2 linked regions of the Immundisolibacter sp. genome follow. The protein of the gene in region 2 interacts with the protein of the main gene of each other region in a pairwise test. Links are inferred from orthologs where the notes say so. Each region holds a gene or a part of one and is shown on either strand. Other genes may lie near its edges.

Region 1 (3,302 bases), on a different replicon or contig from region 2:
TCGCCGGAGATGATCACGAAGGTGTTGACGTGGCCCTTGGTGTAGCAAAGGTCGAGCGCGTCGACGACCAGGCGGATGTCGGCCGAATTCTTGCCGGACTGGCGCAGGTGCGGGATTTCGATCATCTCGAAGGCGGCCTCGTGCATGGCCGGCTTGAATTTCTTGTAGCGTTCCCAGTCGCAGTAGGCCTTCTTGACCACGATCGGGCCCTTCAGCAGCAGCCGCTCCAGAACCCGGCGGATGTCGAACTGGTCATACTTGGCGTCGCGCACGCCCAGCGCCACGTTCTCGAAGTCACAAAACACGGCCAGAATCGGCGTACGGTGGCTGGTCGGTGTGCTCACGGGGTTTCCTGGCGGGCGAAGGGCGGCGGCCATTATAGGCACCCTGCGAGGACGGACTCCCATGACGCACCGCGTCGCGATCACCTATTGCACGCAATGTCGCTGGTTGCTGCGCGCGGCCTGGATGGCGCAGGAACTGCTGAGCAGCTTCGAGGATGAACTGGCCGAAGTGGCGCTGCGCCCCGGTCGAGGCGGCGTGTTCGAGGTACACGTGGATGATGTGTTGATCTGGTCGCGCGGCGCCGAGGGGCGCTTTCCGGACATCAAGGAACTGAAGCAACGGGTGCGCGACTGCGTCGCCCCCGGCCGTGATCTTGGCCATGTGGACCGCTGAGCGTTGGCGGCAGGCCGCGCGCCGGCTACTGCTGGCGCTGGCGGTGTTGCCGGGCCTCGCCGCGGCCCAGGCCGCGGGACCGCATGCCCGCGTGGAGCTGCTGGCCGACGTGCGCGGCGTGCTGCCGGGCCAGCCGTTTGCGCTCGGCGTGCGGTTCAAACTTGACCGCGGCTGGCACATCTACTGGCAAAACCCCGGCGACTCCGGGCAGGCGCCGCGCATCGACTGGCAGTTGCCGCCAGGATTCAGCGCCGGCGACATCGAGTGGCCTTATCCAGAGCAGGTGTCGCCACCGCCGGTGGTGACCTACGGCTACGCGGACGAGGTTCTGCTGCCGGTGGCGGTGACGCCGCCGGGCACGCTGGCCGGCCCGGGGCAGGTCAGCCTGCGTGCCACGGTGCATTACCTGATCTGCAAGGACCTGTGCCTGCCCGAGCAGGCGCAGCTAGCGCTCGACCTGCCGCTGCTGGAACGGGCCGATCCGGACCCGGCCGGACAACGGGCGATTGCCGATGCCCGCGCGCGGCTGCCGCGCCATTTGCCGGAAATACATCTGGGCGCCGGCCGTTTCGGCGATCGGGTGTACCTGGACTGGCCGGCCGGGGTGGCGCCGGGCGCGGCGCAGTTCTTCCCGGACCGCGAGGGGCAGTTCCGGCACGCCGCGGCGCAGGTTCTGGAGCGCGTGGACGATCGGCTGCGGCTGACGCTGACGGCCGCCGGACCGCTGGAGCGCCTCACCGGTGTGCTGGTGCACGAGCGCGGCTGGGACGCTGCCGGTCAGGTGCGGGCGCTGGCGGTGGATGTGCCGATCCAATCGCTGGCTGCCGTCCCGCCAGCCGGGCAGCCGGTGTCGGTGCACGCCGCGGACGGCGGCATGGGCCTTGCGCTCGCCGTCGGCCTGGCCGTGCTCGGCGGACTGATCCTGAACCTCATGCCGTGCGTGTTTCCGGTGCTGTCGGTGAAGGTGCTGAGCTTCATCCAGCTGGCGCACGGTGATCCGGGACGGGTGCGGCGCCACGGGCTGGCGTTTCTGGGCGGCGTGCTGGTCAGTTTCTGGCTGCTGGCGGGGCTGCTGCTGGCGCTGCGGGCGGCCGGCGGCGGCGTCGGCTGGGGTTTCCAGTTGCAGTCGCCCGGTTTCGTGGCGGCCATGGCCCTGCTGCTGACGGCGGTGGGGCTGAATCTGATGGGCGCCTTCGAGGTCGGCCTTGGCCTGTCGCGCCTGGCCGGCAGCGCGCCGCAGCCGGCCGGCTATCCGGGCTCGTTCCTGACCGGGGCGCTGGCGGTGCTGGTGGCCACGCCGTGCACGGCGCCGTTCATGGGCGCGGCGCTCGGCTTTGCCCTGGCGCGCCCGGCCTGGGAAGCGCTGACCATCTTCACCGCGCTGGGTCTTGGCATGGCGCTGCCGTATCTGCTGCTGGCGGAGTTGCCGGGACTTCTGGCGCGCCTGCCGCGGCCGGGCCAGTGGATGGTCACGCTGCGTCAGGGGCTGGCGTTTCCGCTGTTCGCCACCGCCGTGTGGCTGGTGTGGGTGCTCGGTCGCCAGTCCGGGGTGGACGCGGTCGGCTTGTTGTTGTTGGCGGCGCTGGGGGTCGGCTTCGCCGCCTGGGGCGTCGGCCATGTGCAGCGGGGCGCGCGGCGCTGGCTGCCCGGTGGCGTGGTGGTGATTGGCCTGGGCCTCGCCGCCGTTCTGGGTTTCGCCGCGGCCATGCGCCCGGCGGTCGTGGCGCCGTCGGCGTCCGGCGCGAGCGCCACAGCGGGCGCCGGCATCGACTGGCAGCCCTGGTCGTCGGCGGCGGTCGACGCACTGCGCGCCACCGGCCGGCCGGTGTTCGTCGATTTCACGGCCGCCTGGTGCATCAGCTGCCAGGTGAACAAGCAGGTGGCGCTGGATACGGCGGCGGTATCGGCCCGCTTTGCCGAACTCGGCGTGGTCGCGCTGCAGGCCGACTGGACACGCTACGACCCTGCGATCACGCAGGCGCTGGCCGGTTTCGGCCGCAGCGGCGTCCCCTTGTACGTGTACTACCCGCCTGGCGCGCCGCCGCGGCTGCTGCCGGCGGTACTCACGCCGGGGCTGGTGCTCGAATCGCTGGCGGACTGATCGCCGGAGCGCTCAGCCGCGTGCCCGCAGCAGGCGCAGGCCATTGGCCACCACCAGCAGCGAAGCGCCCATGTCGGCGAACACCGCCATCCACATAGTCGCGTTGCCGAAGATCGCCAGCCACAGAAACACGGCCTTGATGCCAAGGGCCAGACTGATGTTCTGCCACAGTACCGAGTGCGTCCGGCGCGACAGGCGGATCAGTTCCGGGATGCGGCGCAGGTCGTCGTTCATGATCACGACGTCGGCGGCTTCCAGGGCCGTGTCGGTGCCGGCGGCGCCCATGGCGATGCCGATGTCGGCCCTGGCCAGGGCCGGCGCGTCGTTGATGCCGTCACCGGTCATGGCAGTCGCGCCGTAGCGCTGGCGCAGGGCATCGATGGCGTCCATCTTGTCCTGCGGCAGCAGATCGCCGCGCGCATCCTGGATGCCGGCATGCTGCGCGATGGTGCGCGCCGTGGCCGCGTTGTCGCCGCTGAGCAGCACCGGCGTGACGCCGAGGGCCTTCAGCTCGGCCACGGCG
Region 2 (3,258 bases):
GGCGCGCAGGCAGGAACGGGCCAGCACGGTCACGCTGCCGGTCGCCGCCCAGGCGCGCCCGCGGCGCGGGTCGACCAGCGGCGAGCGCCAGGCCTGTCCGTGCCGGCGGCGGGTGTCCGCCACGCAGCTGGTCGCCACGGCGCCCTGCAACAGCGGCGGCAGCAGCCGCAGCCGGGCCGGATCGGCCGGATCGCGCACGCCGATCCGGCGCGGCTCGTGGCCATAAAAACGCAGGTCACCGCCAGCGTTGACACAGGCCTGCGGCACGCCGGCCCGGCGCAGGCTGGCGATGGCCTGATCCACCGCATAGCCCTTGGCGATGCCGCCCAGATCGATCAGCAGCGGGCGGGCGAAGCGCACCGTGCCGTCGGTGCCAAGGCGGATGTCGCGCCAGTCGCCGGTCGTTTCCGGGCTGTTCGACAATCCGGGCAGATACCCCCAGCGCACCAGTGTCGGCGCGATGGTCACGTCGAAGCGGCCATTCGTGAGCGCGCTCAGCCGGCAGGCTGCGCGCAGCACACGCCGCAGGTGCCCGCTCACCGGCACCGGGCCGGCATGCGCCGCGCGGTTCAGGCGCGACAGCTCGCTGTCCGGTTCGTGAAAGCTCATCCGGCTGTGTACCCGCGCCACGGCCCGAAAGGCGCGGTCGATGGCCCGCGCAAGCTGCGCCGGCGGCAGGCCGGTCGCCTCGATGCCGACCAGCGTGCCCAGCCACGGCTGCGCCCGGCGCATCGTGCCGGTCAGCGGCCGGGCGAGCGGAGCATTCACGGCGCAGCCCCGAGCAGCGCGCGGTGGGTGGCCAGCAGGCGCCGCACGCCGTCGGTCAGGTGGCGGCAGGACAGCGTGGCGCCGCTGATGTTCTGGATGTCGCGCCCGAGCTTGACCGCATCGCTCGCGTCCTTGCCCAGGAACTGCGCCCGCCAGCGCGGCTGGCGCACCTGGTCGCCGTGCGTCTCGCGGTAATCGAGGATTTCCACGCCCGCCACCTGGCCGTCGGCCGTGACCGCCAGCGCGTAGGTGATGAACTCGTGCTTGCCGTAGACCTGATCCACGAACAGGTGCCCAAGCAGCCTGTCCGCTGCAATGGCGCGCCACACCTTGGGCTTTCGGTTGACGACGCGGGTTCCGCTGGCCTGTTCGATGGCGCGCACCTGTTCGGCGGTGAGTTCGACCGCTTCCGGGGCGTAGTCGGTCGCGGTCGGGAACAGCAGCCGCTGTGCCTGTTCGATGCTCAGGTATTGCGTGGCCTGCGCCGCCAGTGGCGTGACCAGCAGCGGGACGGCGAGCCACGGGGAGGGCAGCGGGCGGGACATGGCGGCTATGCTGCCCTTGATGCGAATGATTCGCAATGTTTGAGGCTTGATACGCGTCAAGCCCGGCCCGAAAGCACCGCTGCGGCGACCTGTGTTCGCGGCAAACCCGGACCGGCCGGCATAATTGCGCCCCGGCCGGCTCATGTCCCGCTCCTGTCGACAGATCAACCATCGCTTCATGAAACTCTGGCGTCTGCTTCTCCTGCCCGCGCTGGCACTGCTGCTGGGCGCGCTGGCGCTCGGCCTGCGGCACGATCCGAAGCAGATTCCCTCGCCGCTGGTCGGCAAGCCGCTGCCGGCCATCGCGGGCGAGACACTGGACGGGCAGCCGGTCGATCTGGCCAAGGCCGGGCAGGGCAGGCCGCTGCTGATCAACGTGTGGGCCTCGTGGTGCGAGTCCTGCGCCGTGGAGCATCCGGTGGTGGTGGCGGCGGCACGGCAGTTCGGTGACCGGGTCGCCTTCATCGGCCTCAATTACCGGGACAAGCGCGAGCTGGGTGAGGCCTGGCTGGCGCAGCGCGGCAACGCCTACCGCTGGTCGTTCTTCGATCCCGAGGGCCGCGCCGGCATCGAACTTGGCGTGTACGGCGTCCCGGAGACCTTTTTCGTGGCGGCCGACGGCACGCTGCTGGCCAAGCACGTCGGGCCGCTCGACGCGGACAGCCTGCGCGGCTACCTCAAGACGCTGTTCGGGGTGAGCTGATGCGCGGACTTCTGATGGCGCTGCTGCTGCTGGCGCCGCTGGCGCGGGCCGAGGTGGTCAGCGAAGACCCGCAGCAGCGGCAGGTGCTCGAGATCGCCCAGCAACTGCGCTGCGCAGTGTGCCAGAACCAGTCGGTGGCGGAGTCGAATGCCGAGCTGGCGCAGGACATGCGCCGGCTCATCGCCGAGCAGCTTGCCGCCGGGCGCAGCGAGGCCGAGGTCATCGATTACTTCCGCGCCCGCTACGGCGATTTCGTCCTCATGCGCCCGCCGCGGCAGGGTTCGGGCGCTCCGCTGTGGTGGGCGCCGTGGGCGATCCTGGCGGCGGCCGGCGGCGGGGCCTTCATCTACCTGCGCAAGCGCCTGCGCGCTCAGGAGCGTTCGTGACAGCACTCGTTCTGACCGGCTTGGCGGTGCTGGCCGCGGTGGCCTGGCTGGTGCTGCGCCTGCCGTCGCCGGCAAGTGCCCCTGACACCCTGGCGACACGGCGCGCGCAGTTGCAGGCGAGCCTGGACGAGCTGGCCCGCGCCCGCTCCGACGGCGTGCTGGATGAGGCGAGCTTTGCCGACGAACAGCGTCGCCTGCAGGCGGACATGGCAGCCCTGGCGCAGCCGGCGCCGGCGCCGTCCGCATCACGGCCCGACCGCACGCTGTGGCCGTTCGCGCTGGCGGTATTCATCCTGCTGCCGGCCGCGGCCGTGGGGTTGTATGGCTATTTGCAGGGTCCGTTCTGGCAGCAGATGGATGCCATGCGCGACGCGCCGAATGCCGCCGCGCCGGTCGATCCGGCGGCCATGGTGGCGCGGCTCGAGGCGCGTCTGGCCAAGGACGGCAGTGATCCCGAAGGCTGGCGGCGCCTGGGCCGCTCCTACGTCGTGCTCGGCCGCCCGGCCGACGCGCGGCGTGCCTACGACCGCGCGGCGCAGCTGGCGCCGGACGACCTGACGCTGCTGGAGGGCTACGCGGACGCCGCCGAGCCCGGTGTGGCCCCGCCGCCCGGCATCGCGGCCATGATCGCCAGCGTCGAGCAGGGCATCCTGGCCACGCCGGACGATCCGCGTGCCTGGGTGCGCGCCGGCTTTGCGCGCAGCATGCAGGGCGACCGCACCGGCGCCCGCGACGCCTACGCCCGTGCCCACGAACTGGACCCGCAGCGCCCGGAAGTGTTGGCCGCGTATGCTGCCAGCGAGTACGCCCTGAACCCGCAGCAACCCAGCGCGCGGGCGGTGGAACTGTACGAGCG

The links.
Region 1: the proteins of H5U26_RS14000 (region 2) and H5U26_RS03350 interact in binary tests that used the Escherichia coli proteins (3 or more experiments, as listed by UniProt). The link is inferred for Immundisolibacter sp. from one-to-one orthologs.

The regions. Positions count from the first base shown.
Region 1 is NZ_JACIZD010000001.1:691,982-695,283, forward strand. Bases 226-3,221 are described here. They hold H5U26_RS03350 (protein-disulfide reductase DsbD domain-containing protein), read left to right. Parts: upstream 226-664; coding sequence 665-2,779; downstream 2,780-3,221. Other genes in these bases: H5U26_RS03345 (SelT/SelW/SelH family protein), read left to right, coding at 406-678; H5U26_RS03355 (heavy metal translocating P-type ATPase), read right to left, coding at 2,792-3,221. Also shown: more of H5U26_RS03355, read right to left, coding at 3,222-3,302. UniProt on the Escherichia coli protein: Required to facilitate the formation of correct disulfide bonds in some periplasmic proteins and for the assembly of the periplasmic c-type cytochromes.
Region 2 is NZ_JACIZD010000020.1:31,850-35,107, forward strand. Bases 302-3,253 are described here. They hold H5U26_RS14000 (DsbE family thiol:disulfide interchange protein), read left to right. Parts: upstream 302-1,491; coding sequence 1,492-2,016; downstream 2,017-3,253. Other genes in these bases: H5U26_RS13990 (FAD:protein FMN transferase), read right to left, coding at 302-768; H5U26_RS13995 (FMN-binding protein), read right to left, coding at 765-1,313; H5U26_RS14005 (cytochrome c-type biogenesis protein), read left to right, coding at 2,016-2,402; ccmI (c-type cytochrome biogenesis protein CcmI), read left to right, coding at 2,399-3,253. Outside these bases: more of H5U26_RS13990, read right to left, coding at 1-301; more of ccmI, read left to right, coding at 3,254-3,258. UniProt on the Escherichia coli protein: Involved in disulfide bond formation. Catalyzes a late, reductive step in the assembly of periplasmic c-type cytochromes, probably the reduction of disulfide bonds of the apocytochrome c to allow covalent linkage with the heme.